3 regions of the Arthrobacter ramosus genome follow, and region 3 is predicted to be linked to each of the others. Evidence: riboswitches for the same ligand, from Rfam matches in the RefSeq annotation. Region 3 holds a riboswitch; each other region holds the start of a gene.

What was found. A riboswitch is a leader RNA that binds a small molecule or an ion and turns the genes downstream of it on or off. The one in region 3 is predicted to bind S-adenosylmethionine.
Region 1: it holds a riboswitch for S-adenosylmethionine, as region 3 does, so the genes downstream of both, ABD742_RS00440 (DUF1737 domain-containing protein) here and ABD742_RS17740 (hypothetical protein) in region 3, are expected to answer to the same signal.
Region 2: it holds a riboswitch for S-adenosylmethionine, as region 3 does, so the genes downstream of both, ABD742_RS06420 (aminotransferase class V-fold PLP-dependent enzyme) here and ABD742_RS17740 (hypothetical protein) in region 3, are expected to answer to the same signal.

The regions. Positions count from the first base shown of each region.
Region 1 is NZ_BAAAWN010000001.1:85,750-89,954, reverse strand. It holds gene ABD742_RS00455 (ornithine cyclodeaminase) at 1-467, opposite strand, end outside; gene ABD742_RS00450 (Lrp/AsnC family transcriptional regulator) at 628-1,059, opposite strand; gene ABD742_RS00445 (hypothetical protein) at 1,115-1,474, shown strand; SAM riboswitch class IV at 1,615-1,727, shown strand; gene ABD742_RS00440 (DUF1737 domain-containing protein) at 1,738-1,995, shown strand; gene ABD742_RS00435 (rhodanese-like domain-containing protein) at 1,992-2,402, shown strand; gene ABD742_RS00430 (O-succinylhomoserine sulfhydrylase) at 2,403-3,611, shown strand; gene ABD742_RS00425 (glutamate--cysteine ligase 2) at 3,621-4,205, opposite strand, start outside.
Region 2 is NZ_BAAAWN010000001.1:1,362,741-1,366,945, reverse strand. It holds gene aroA (3-phosphoshikimate 1-carboxyvinyltransferase) at 1-28, shown strand, start outside; gene rsgA (ribosome small subunit-dependent GTPase A) at 31-1,146, shown strand; gene hisN (histidinol-phosphatase) at 1,238-2,050, shown strand; SAM riboswitch class IV at 2,211-2,323, shown strand; gene ABD742_RS06420 (aminotransferase class V-fold PLP-dependent enzyme) at 2,359-3,783, shown strand; gene ABD742_RS06415 (class I SAM-dependent methyltransferase) at 3,834-4,205, shown strand, end outside.
Region 3 is NZ_BAAAWN010000001.1:3,847,432-3,851,636, forward strand. It holds gene ABD742_RS17730 (helix-turn-helix domain-containing protein) at 1-254, opposite strand, end outside; gene ABD742_RS17735 (sodium:solute symporter family protein) at 558-2,090, shown strand; SAM riboswitch class IV at 2,176-2,295, shown strand; gene ABD742_RS17740 (hypothetical protein) at 2,310-2,624, shown strand; gene ABD742_RS17745 (hypothetical protein) at 2,663-2,851, opposite strand; gene ABD742_RS17750 (VIT1/CCC1 transporter family protein) at 3,120-4,205, shown strand, end outside.

The DNA.
Region 1 (4,205 bases), 3.8 Mb from region 3:
CTGTTTATACCCAACGCCGCCCGGAAGGCCAGGGCCTGAAACTCCGATTGGGTTCCGGTTCCGATCATCGCCATGATCCGGGCATCGGGGCGCGCGAGTTTCTTTGCGACCATCCCGGACGTGGCCGCCGTTCGCAGCGCTGTCAGCACTGTCATCTCTGCGAGGAACGTCGGGTAGCCGTTATGGACGTCGGACAGGACACCGAAAGCTGTCACGGTCTGGAAGCCACGCGCTGGATTCGAAGGGTGTCCATTTACATACTTGAAGCCGTATGTTTCCTGGTCGCTGGTGGGCATCAGCTCGATGACCCCAAATGGGGTGTGACTTGCCACCCGCGGAGTCTTGTCAAAAGACTCCCACCGCCGGAAGTCGTCTTCCAAGTACTGAATCATCTCCGAGATGATGGTCTCCGGGCCCCGCCCGGCCGTCCAGCGAACCATGTTGCGGACATCGACAAAGCGTGTCATGTGCGCTCCTTTCCCTCATAAGCACTGTTGTTACGAGGCTACGGAGCGGCGATATGCATCCACAATTGCCAAAGTATGTACTTTTCATTGAAAATCCATACAAAATCACCCATCCGTATGTACACAATGATCATTCGGCAAGCGTCCGTCATGCGGGCGACTACCGCAGGACGGAACTGAGCAACAGGCTCGTCTCGCTATTGACGATCCCGTCGATGCCGCGGATCCTTCCGAGTACCTGGTCAAAGTCGCTGAGGCTTTCCGTGCGTAGCTCGGCCACGAGGTCCCAACCGCCATTCGTGGTGTGCAGCGCCCAAATCTCTGGAAGTCCCCTGAGCTGGCGAATGACTTTGTCGGCCGATCTTCCCTCCACGGCAATAAGCGCAATAGCTCTAATCGCAAGTGGATCGACCTCGTCGCGGACCCTCGCAGTGAAACCAACGATGGTTCCGGAGGAGACAAGACGCTCGAGCCTGCTATTCACAGTGGCCCTGGCGACGCCCAGCTTACGCGCGAGGCTCGCCACGGACGCCCTTCCGTCTTCCCGGAGGGCGGAGAGGAGCTGACGGTCAAGGTCGGTGAGTGCTGCCATAAAGATAAACGTATCGCCCATTCCCCAAGCGGGCCTGAGTCCGTAGGGTATCGACATGAGCATCTACATCAGCCCCGACTCTGCTGCATGGTCCCTGACGGCCATGGCGACTGGTGCGTCAGCGGGATCAATCGATGATGCGAACGGCATGTCCAACTTGGTAAAGGAAATCTACGAGACAGAGGGTTTCGAAGCCCTGTCAGGCGTGGTTTTTGCCTTGGCTCATCACAACAGCCTCTCGCTGCATGCACTCGCCACGGCCACGGGGATATCCGTACACGAGCTGCTGGAAATCCGGAAGCATCAAGGTTCCACTTTTCATCACTCCCCCTCGGGAGTAGCGTCACGGCTTGATGCCCTTCCGCCCCGCATACAGGCGAGCCTGGAACCGCTGCCGAATGAAACCGAGGCCTAGAGCCCACCCACTGGCTCCCAGTCTTCGCAAGCTCAGCCCGGGGCCCTCGCCAGCGTGGGCCCCGCCGGCTGCCGTCCGGTTACGGAACATGACGACGGCCGGTGATGCAGGCCGCCGTCGTGGATGTTATTTTCTTCTTGAGTAATGAGCACCAGCGCGAAGCCCTGACTTGCTGGTCGGCAACCCTCTCTCCGGCGGGGTGCCTCAGGTGACTACTCGGCGTATCGACACTTTCGAACTGCAAGCGTGACTGAGGAGCACCAATGCCTGAACCCACCGAAGAAAAACTCTCCTACCGTCTCGTCACGGGCCCTGACACCAAGGAATTCTGCGAGCGGATCTCCACCGCCCTCGCGGAGGGATACGTGTTGCACGGGAGCCCGGCCGCGACCTTCAACGGCACCGACGTGATCGTGGCACAGGCCATCGTCCTGCCCGCGGCGATCGCGAGCGCGGATGCCGCCGTTGCCAATGCGGTGGATCAGCTTGATGAAGAGTTCGACGGCGAGGGCCACGCATGAGCTACGCAGGCGACCTCAGTCCGCACGACGCCTGGGCCAAGCTCGAGCAAGGCGCCATCCTCGTGGACGTCCGCACCGAAGGCGAGTGGGCACACATCGGGATCCCTGATACCAAAGCCACGGAAAACGATCCCCTGTTCATCCAGTGGAACCTGGCCGGCGGCATCCCCAACACGCGTTTCATCGAAGAGCTGACGCAACAGGCTCCGGAAGCGGACGGCACCGAGCTGGTCTTCCTCTGCCGCTCCGGCCAGCGTTCCATCGCCGCCGCGATCGCCGCAACCCAGGCCGGCTACACCGCCTACAACGTCCTCGAGGGCTTTGAGGGCGAACCGGACCGCTACGGCGAGCGAACCGTGAACGGCTGGAAAAACCGTGGACTTCCGACGAACCTGGGGAACATCTAAGTGACTTTCAATCCTGACGCCGCCGGCTGGAGCCCTGACACCCAGGCAGTCCGCGGCGGTCTCGACCGCACCAACTTCCAAGAAACGTCCGAGGCCGTCTTCCTGAACTCCGGCTTCGTCTATGAGTCCGCCGCCGCCGCCGAGCGCGCATTCACGGGCGAGGACGAGCGCTTCGTCTACTCCCGTTACGGCAACCCCTCCGTGGCCACTTTCCAGGAGCGCCTCCGCCTGTTGGAAGGCACCGAAGCGTGCTTCGCGACGGCGTCGGGCATGTCTGCTGTCTTCACCGCCCTCGGTGCGTTGCTGGCTGCTGGTGACCGCGTGGTCGCCGCCCGCTCGCTCTTCGGTTCCTGTTTCGTGATCCTCAACGAGATCCTGCCGCGCTGGGGCGTCGAGACCGTCTTCGTCGACGGACCCGACCTGGACCAGTGGCGTGCCGCGTTGTCCGAGCCGACAACGGCAGTCTTCTTCGAGTCGCCGTCGAACCCCATGCAGGAAATCGTGGACATCGCGGCGGTGAGCGAGCTCGCTCACGCGGCGGGCGCCACCGTCGTCGTCGACAACGTCTTTGCCACTCCCCTGCTGCAGCGCTGCGGCGATCTCGGCGCAGACGTGATTGTCTACTCGGGCACCAAGCACATCGATGGCCAAGGCCGGGTCCTGGGCGGAGCGATCCTGGGCACCAAGGAGTTCATCGACGGTCCCGTCAAGCAGCTCATGCGGCACACCGGTCCGTCGCTTTCCGCGTTCAACGCCTGGGTCCTGACCAAAGGCCTGGAGACCATGGCGCTGCGCGTCAACCACTCCTCGGCGTCTGCGTTGCGGATCGCCGAATGGCTTGAGGATCAGCCGGCCATCAGTTGGGTCAAGTACCCCCTGCTGAAGTCGCACCCACAGTACGAGCTGGCCGCGAAGCAAATGAAGGCCGGCGGAACCGTGCTCACCTTTGAGCTGCTCCCCTCGGCGGGGCGATCGGCGAAAGAGGCCGCCTTCGCGCTGCTGGACGGTCTCGCCGTCATCGACATCTCGAACAACCTCGGCGACTCAAAGTCCCTCATCACCCACCCCGCCACGACCACGCACCGCGCCATGGGTCCGGAAGGCCGAGCGGCCATTGGCCTGAGCGACGGCGTCGTGCGGCTTTCGGTGGGGCTGGAGGATGTGGGCGACCTCATCGGGGACCTGGAGCGGGCCCTCAAGCAGATCTAGCCCGGCGGGTTAACCCGGCGCTTCGCGCCAGTCCTGGCGCACCCAGGTGAGGACGGGCTGCGGCTTGGTGTCGCTCTCGTCCCTCTCCGAGCGCATCGTGATCTGAACGGCGTGCTCGACGACGGCGGCCAACCCGGCGGCGTCGGGCGCGCCCCCGTTGGTCTCGCTCCAGCGCCCGGCAACACCACGCTGTTCGATAGCGCCGTTGCCGCGGCCCAGGATGGCTGCCACGCCGGTTTGGACCAAGTCGAATTCACCCTGTTCGGCGAGCACAGGTTCCAGATACTCCACCAACGACCAGACGACGTCCGCGGCGGGCTCCGGGCGGAAGGTTCCGAAGTCCAGCAGTTCGGTGCGGAGTCCAAAGTTGCTTGCCTGCCAGGACGCCATCCGCAAAAGCGCCGTAGGCACGGCCGCCGGCTCTATTCCGGCATGGTACTCACGAACAGAAGTCTCAACCAAGGCCCTGACGAGCACCGCGATGAGCGCCGCATCCTCGGCCCGGAGGCAGACATCGGCCACCCGGACCTCCACGGTGGGAACGTGCCGCGACAGCCTGGCGTCGAAGTAAACCATCCCCTCGTCCAGCAACAC
Region 2 (4,205 bases), 2.5 Mb from region 3:
CACCGGCTCAACGGAGACAAGCAACTAACGATGGCTCGCGACGCAAGCTCCTGGGACGAGTCCGACGTCCGGATCCGCCCCAACAAGAAGGGCACACGCCCCCGCACGAAGGACCGCCCCAGCCACGACGACGCCGTGATCGGGCGCATCATCACAGTCGACCGCGGCCGCTACACCGCGATAGTGGGCGAAAGCTCGGACAATGAGCGCATCGTCATTGCCGCCCGTGCCCGGGAGCTGAGGCGCTCCCCCGTGGTTCCCGGAGACTTCGTGGCCCTCGTCGGCGATGTGTCCGGAGCCCCGGACACCCTCGCCCGCCTCGTGCGCGTCGAGGAGCGCAAGACCCTCCTGCGGCGGAGTGCCGATGACACGGATCCGATCGAACGGGCCGTCGTCGCCAACGCCGACCAGCTCGTGGTGGTGGTTGCGGCCGCCAACCCGGAGCCGCGCACCGGATTCATCGACCGCGCCTTGGTGGCAGCGTACGACGCCGGAATCGAGCCGCTGCTGCTCGTTACCAAAGCGGACGTCAAGGATCCGACGGAACTCCTTGCCAACTATGTGAGCCTGGGTTTCCCCATCATCATCAGCCGGACGGCCGACGCAGGGGCTTCCGGCATCGACGCCCGTTCCGACGACGGCTTGTCCGCCCGCCTCGACGGCGACGCCGTCGGCCAATTGCGGGACTACCTCGACGGCAAGGTCACCGTGCTCCTGGGCCATTCCGGCGTCGGGAAGTCCACCATGGTGAATGCCCTCACCGGCGCCGAACGCGCCACGGGCGGGGTCAACGCCGTGACGGGCCGGGGCCGCCATACCTCGTCCTCAGCGCTTGCACTAAAGCTCAGTGACGCCCCCGGCGGCAGCTGGATCATCGATACGCCCGGCATCCGTTCCTTCGGCCTCGCCCACGTGAACCCGGACCGCATCCTGCATGCCTTCCCGGATCTGGAACCTGGAACGGAAATGTGCGAGCGAGGCTGCAAGCACGATGCCTCCGCGGTTCGCTGCGGACTGGATTCCTGGGTCGCTGACGGCCACGCCGGCGAGGCAGGCCCGGCCCGCTTGGCGTCGTTGCGCCGGCTCCTCGGCGCGGACCCGCGCATGGAAGCCCAAGAGGCGAAGGAACTGGGCACTGTCAATTAATAGCCCGGTCAATTAACAGCACGGTCAACTACCTGCGCGCTTGCCGTCCTACCTCCCCGGCTCACCGGCGAATAGACGGTAGTTTGGAACCATGACCCAACCCGATTCGAGCTACAACGACGACCTGCGGCTGGCACACGTCCTGGCCGACTCCGTCGATTCCCTGACAATGGAGCGGTTCAAGGCACTGGACCTCCAGGTCGAGACCAAACCCGACCTGAGCCCCGTCACCGATGCCGACAAAGCCGCCGAGGAAGCTATCCGCGGGCAGCTCTCCCGTTCCCGCCCCCGCGACGCCGTCCTCGGGGAAGAATTCGGCAGCACGGGCCACGGCTCAAGGCGTTGGATCATCGATCCCATCGACGGGACCAAGAACTTCGTGCGCGGCGTGCCCGTCTGGGCTACGTTGATCGCCCTCGTGGACGAGGGCGAGGTAGTAGTGGGGCTCGTGAGCGCTCCGGCGCTCGGCAAGCGTTGGTGGGCGGCCAAGGGCTCGGGCGCCTACATGGGCCGATCCCTGGCCGCAGCCACCCGGCTGAAGGTTTCCAACGTGTCGCGGCTTGAAGACGCCTCGCTTTCCTACTCCGAGCTGTCCGAGTGGAAGCAGCATGGTTCGCTGGACAGCTTCCTGGGCCTCGAGAACGATGTCTGGCGCAGCCGTGCGTACGGTGATTTCTGGTCCTACTGCCTCGTGGCCGAGGGCGCCGTGGACATCGCCGCGGAGCCGGAACTCCAGGTCTACGACATGGCGGCCTTGGTTCCGATCGTGACGGAAGCCGGCGGACGCTTCACGTCCCTCGACGGCGCGGATGGTCCCTTCGGCGGAAACGCCGTCGCTACCAACTCGATCCTGCACTCGGAGGTCCTCAAGAGGCTCAACCCCGAGCTCGACGACCTCCTCTAGTCCTCTCTCTTCACTGAACAAACGACGGCGGACGCCCCTTTTTGGGGGCGTCCGCTGCTTTTTCTTCGGCAGAACGCACAGTTATCCGGCGGTGTAATAATCCGCTTAACAATCCGGGTCACGTTGGAACCAGCCTTGCCGGTGTCCTACGCTCTTTACAGGTCACGAGTGCCAGCGCGAAACCCCGGTTTGCTGGCCGGCAACCCTCCATCGCGGCGGGGTGCCCCGGGTGACGACCCGGCCGGTCCGGAACGGATGCGGCAAGCGCGGACCCCCTGTACGCAGGGGTCCCTCTTGAGTGAGGTCCCATGAGCACAGCGACATTTACTTCCCCGGCTCTTTCGCAGCACAACGAATCCGCACAGCAGCGCGGTGAAGCCCTCCCCCGGGCATCCCGCCCACTGGCCGCGGTCACCGGCGCGGAGTTGCAGGCACCCTTGATCCAGGGCGGCCACATCCGCTACGCCAACCTCGACTACGGCGCGTCCGCACCTGCCCTGACCGTGGTTTCCGCGTACCTCAACGAGATCCTGCCGTACTACGCGAGCGTCCACCGCGGCGCAGGCTATGCCTCCCAGATCAGCACCTCGGTCTACGAAAACGCCCGCAACATCGTCCGTGACTTCGTTGGCGGGCGGCCGGACGATTCGGTCATTTTCACTCGCAACACCACCGATTCCCTCAATCTGCTGGCCGGCTGCTTGCCGGTTGAGGACGGTCGGCACCTTGGCGAAGTCCTTTACCTGGACATTGAGCACCACGCCAATCTCCTGCCGTGGCAAGGCGTCCCCCACCGCAGCATCGTTGCCGCGGGAACGTTGTCCGAGACCGTGTCCAATGTCCGCACGGCGCTCTCCCACGGGGGCGTCAGCCTCCTGGCTGTCACCGGCGCGTCGAACGTGACCGGCGAAATCCTGCCCATCAAGGACCTCGCTGCCTTGGCCCACGAATTCGGGGCGCGGATTGTGGTGGACGCGGCCCAGCTCGCCCCGCACCGCCGCATCGATATCGCCGCCGCGGATGTCGACTACTTGGTTTTCTCGGGGCACAAGCTCTATGCACCGTTCGGCGCCGGTGTCCTGGTGGGCCGCCCCGATTGGCTCGACGCCGGCACACCGCACCTTGCCGGAGGCGGAGCCGTCCGCGAGGCGCGCCTTGACTCTGTCAGCTGGGCCACGGGACCGGCCAGGCACGAAGGCGGCTCCCCGAACGTGCTCGGCGCTGCCACCCTCGCACGGGCCACACAAGTGATTGCCAGCCTCGACCACGATGAATGGCACGCCCACGAGGCCGCTATCCGCTCGCATCTGGTCGAGGGCCTCAAGGAGATCGACGGCGTGACCGTGCACCAGATCTTCAGCGACACCGATCCCCAGGACACCATCGGCGTCGTGAACTTCTCGCTCCAGGGCTACGACGCCGGACTGGTGGCTGCCTACCTTGCGGCCGAGCACGGCATTGGCCTGCGCGACGGACGCTTTTGCGCCCACCCGCTGCTCAAGCGCCTCGGCCTTCCCTCCGGATCCCTTCGAGCCAGTTTCGGCGTGGGCTCGCGCTTGGAAGACGCCACCCGGCTCATCGCGGGCATCCAAGCGCTCAAGAGCAATGGCCTCGGCTGGGACTACGTGGTGGATGCCGGCCGGTGGGTCCCGGCGAACGACCACCGAAGCTACCCGGAGTGGGCTCCCAACACTCCCGGGACCGCGGGCGCCGCTCCCTGCAGCACCGACTGATTGCGGTAGATTCGTAGGGTATTTTTCCTGTCCTACGAAGGAGTTCCTGCGTGGCCCCGCGACCCAAAGGCACGTCAGCCGGCCCCAAGCTTTATGAGGAGCGGCGCCTTGAACTCGGCCGGAGTTTCCAGGACGGCGGAGAACACTATGACCGTGTCCGGCCCGGCTACCCTGCGGATTCGGCAGACTGGCTGCTGCCTGAAGGTGCGCGGGACGCGGCAGACATCGGCGCCGGCACCGGAAAGTTCACGTCGCTCCTCGTCGAGCGCGGGCTGGCTGTGTCCGCAGTGGACCCTTCCACGGACATGCTCATCCAACTGCGCAAAACGCATCCACAAGTGGTCGCCCTGAAGGGCACGGCCGAGGCAACTGGACTGGCGGACTCAGCATTCGACGTCGTCAGCGTTGCCCAGGCCTGGCAC
Region 3 (4,205 bases):
TCGCGCCGGGTCAGATGGGTCTCCGGCGCGGCAAAAAGGTCCCCGATGGACACCGAAAGAACTTGGCAAAGCGTCACAAGGGAAGCGACCGACGGCGATGTCAGGTCACGCTCCACACGGCTCAGGAACCCTTTGGTCAGGCCGGTGGCGTCGGCAACCTGCTCGATGGTGAGCCGCTGCGATTGGCGTGCGGCACGGATTCTGGAACCGATGGCAACGGGGACGTTGCTCGGTTCAACGGGGAGAGCCTTCATTCACGAACCTTTCAGGCCGTTTATGCGGCCCTGTCATTGCAGCAATAGTAGCCGGATCGCCCGCGTGGCCGGGCCTTTGGCTAGCTAGAAGTCCGCCGATGAGTCCGCTCCGCAAAGCAGCGCCTTGACTGTTACTCGCATCACTACGTATCCTCATAGGCAACAAGTGTTGTTTGTGAGGCATACATCACAGACTACTCTCCCCAATCACCCGCGCAGAGACCTTCCGCGACCCGCAACGAAACCCAGCGGACGGGCGTCGGAATCCCCAGGAACTCTGCGCATCACTTTCAGGAGCCAACCGTGGACTCTTCGTTCATCAATATTGCGATCGTGGTGGTGTATTTGCTCGCCATGCTGGCCTTCGGCTGGTGGGGCAAGTCGCGCACCAAGAACAACAGCGACTTCCTGGTGGCAGGGCGCCGCCTCGGTCCGATGCTCTACACCGGCACCATGGCCGCCGTCGTCCTCGGCGGCGCATCGACGGTTGGCGGCGTCGGCCTCGGCTACAAGTTCGGCATATCCGGCATGTGGCTGGTAGTCGCCATCGGTTCGGGCGTCCTCCTCCTGAGCCTGCTTTTCGCCGGCACCATCCAGCGGTTGAAGATCTACACGGTCTCCCAGATGCTGAGCCTGCGTTACGGCCAGCGCGCCACGCAGACCTCCGGCATCGTCATGCTGGCCTACACCCTTATGTTGTGCGCCACGTCCACGGGCGCCTACGCCACCATCTTCGTCGTCCTCTTCGGCTGGGAGCGCTGGCTCGCCATCGCCGTCGGCGGCGCCATCGTCCTGGTCTACTCCACCATCGGCGGCATGTGGTCCATCACCCTCGCCGACCAGGTGCAGTTCATCATCAAGACGGTGGGCATCTTCTTTCTCATGCTCCCGTTCGTCCTTAACGCGGCAGGCGGCTTCGACGGCATCCGTGCCCGTGTTGACGCCAGCTTCTTCCAGTTGGACGGCATCGGAGCCCAGACGATCATCACGTACTTCGTGGTCTACACCCTGGGCTTGCTGATCGGCCAGGACATCTGGCAGCGCGTCTTCACTGCCAAGACCCCCAAGGTGGCCCGTTGGGGCGGCGCCACTGCCGGTGTCTACTGCGTCCTGTACGGCGTCGCCGGCGCTTTGATCGGCCTTGCCGCCCGCGTTGCCCTGCCCAACATCGACGTCAAGGCCCTTGGCAAGGACGTTGTCTACGCCGAGGTAGCCACCCACATCCTGCCGATCGGCATCGGCGGCCTCGTCATGGCGGCGGCAGTCGCGGCCATGATGTCCACCGCTTCCGGAGCCCTCATCGCCGCAGCCACCGTTGCCCGCGCCGACGTGGTCCCGTTCGTGGCCAGCTGGTTCGGCAAGACGATCAACACCGACGACACCGAAAACCCCGAGCACGACGTCAAGGCCAACCGGTACTGGGTCCTTGGCCTGGGCATCGTGGCCGTGTTGATCTCCATGGCGGCGCAAGACGTCGTCGTGGCCCTGACCATCGCCTACGACATCCTGGTGGGCGGCCTGCTGGTTGCTATCCTCGGTGGCTTGGTCTGGAAGCGTGGCACCGGTATTGCCGCGGCTTGGTCCATGGCGGTCGGGTCCATACTGACGCTGGGCCTGCTGATCGCTTACGCCACGGGAATCATCCCCAGTGAAGACGGCGTCTACGCCAACGATCCCATCTACTGGGGCCTCGGCGCCTCGCTCCTGGTCTACGTTGTGGTCTCCCTCCTGACGCCGCCAACCGAGCCCGCCGTCCGCGAAGCATGGGACCGCCGCGTTGCCGGGGCGGCCGTGGAGGAACTCCCCTTGGAAGTCCACCCGGTGGCCAGCCACTAAGCTTCACAGAGTCAAGTACAACGGCGGCGCCGCACCTTCTCCTTGGGAGGGTGCGGCGCCGCTGCTGCATGTACAGTAGGAAGAGCTTCAAGAGATGTGGTGCAAAGCTCCGACTTGCCACACGCCAACCCCATGTTCACGGGTGGTTCGGATGAAGAAGCGGCCCGGCTCGGACCAGAGACAACCGAACGGGCAAGAGCAACTCCACAGGAGAAGGCCATGCCTTTCGAAAACGGCGCCACAGCCGACCGCACCACCCACTCCGGCACCCTCTTGTTGCCCCGCCCCCGGCGGGTGGACGAGTTCGTCCGGGTGATTCCCGGCGTCGACCTCTCCCAAGGCTCCATCACGTTCGTGGTGGACGGAAACCTGGAACGCTATTGGCATCATGAGCCCCGGCTCATCACCGAAGCGCTTTCAAAAGCAGTCCAGCCCGCGCGCTGGTTCCCCGCGACACGGAAACTCACCCTTACGGTGGCGGCAACCGGGCACCGGGCGGGCGTGCAGAGGCACTTCATCCTGAGCGCGTTCTAGCTACCAGGGTTTAGCACGTCGGGTTTAGCGAGCCGGGGCTATTCGATATCTTCGGACTCACGGTGTTCGTCGGCATCGAGCGGAACCACCCGTTCGTCATCGTCAAGAACCTCGGGCTGGTCCTCCCAGTCTTCCTCCACCGCCAGGTCCTCGCTGTAGTCATAGGCGGGATCGGCCTCGACCGTGGGACGGTCGGGGTGGCGGGCGTGGGTTTCGGTGCTGTCCATGGTGCAACCTCCGTTCGACGTGCCGCTGAGCCCATCGCACAGGCATATGAGGCAGCCGGTCATCACGCTACCCCGCCAATTCGTGGACCCTGTTCATCCATCCCAGCACTGCCCCCTGCGGCGGTCAAGGCCTCCCGCGAGTCTCCCGGTTTTTGAGGTGCACCTAAAATATCCAGTAAGGATTGCCAGCCGAAAAGCCGCGGAAATTGGCGATAAAGTGGAGCTGCAATGAGGCGATGAAGCCCGCCCCAGCAACCCAGGAGTCCCGGTGCAACCGCACACAAAACCCTCGCATTCAGGCAATCCCTCGGACTCGAGCAGTCCATCGCAAGACGCAGCAGCCACCAAGACTCCCCCGTCGTCGTCGGACATCAAGCGCTGGCGGCAGTACTTGGCGGACGAGCGGGCCGAGGCCGCCGTGTACCGCGAACTGGCGCAGCGCCGGGACGGCGAGGAACGCGAAATCCTTTTGGCCCTCGCTGAGGCTGAGGGCCGCCATGAGGCGCACTGGCTCAGGGTCCTCGGCGAACATGCCGGCATGCCGAAGGCGGCCTCGGTCCGGAGCCAAATGCTCGGCTTCCTGGCCCGGAACTTCGGATCAGTGTTCGTGTTGGCCCTCGCCCAACGGGCTGAAGGCCGCTCGCCTTACGCGAAGGATCCAGCAGCGACCCGCGCCATGGCGGCCGACGAACAGATCCACGAAGAAGTAGTCCGCGGCCTGGCGACGCGCGGCCGCAACAGGTTGTCCGGCACCTTCCGCGCGGCCGTATTCGGCGCCAACGATGGCCTGGTCAGCAACCTTTCCCTCGTGATGGGCATGGCGGCCACGGGCGTTCCCGCGGCCGTGGTCCTGTTCAGCGGTATCGCCGGCCTTTTGGCGGGCGCGCTGTCCATGGGTGCCGGCGAGTATGTCTCGGTCCGCTCGCAGCTCGAGCTCCTCAAGGCCACCCGACCCACCCAAGCCACGCTGACCGCAGCCCCGGCCCTGGACATCGAGCACAATGAGCTGGTCCTCGTGTATCTGGCCCGGGGCATGTCCCGGGAAGCCGCCGAACACCGCGCAGCAGAACGCATGGGCCTCTACAGCTGCGACTGCGATCCCAGCCTCTCGCTCCACCCCGAAGTGGAAGAAACCGTGAACGAGCACGAGGCCGTAGGCTCCGCCTGGGGCGCAGCGATCTCGAGCTTCTGCTTCTTCGCTTCGGGCGCCATCGTGCCTATCCTGCCGTTCATCTTCGGCATGACGGGCTTCGCGGCGCTTGCTGTGGCCGGTACGCTGGTGGGCATCGCGCTTCTGTCGACCGGCGCCGTCGTCGGCTTGTTGTCCGGAACCTCGCCGCTGACCCGCGGCCTC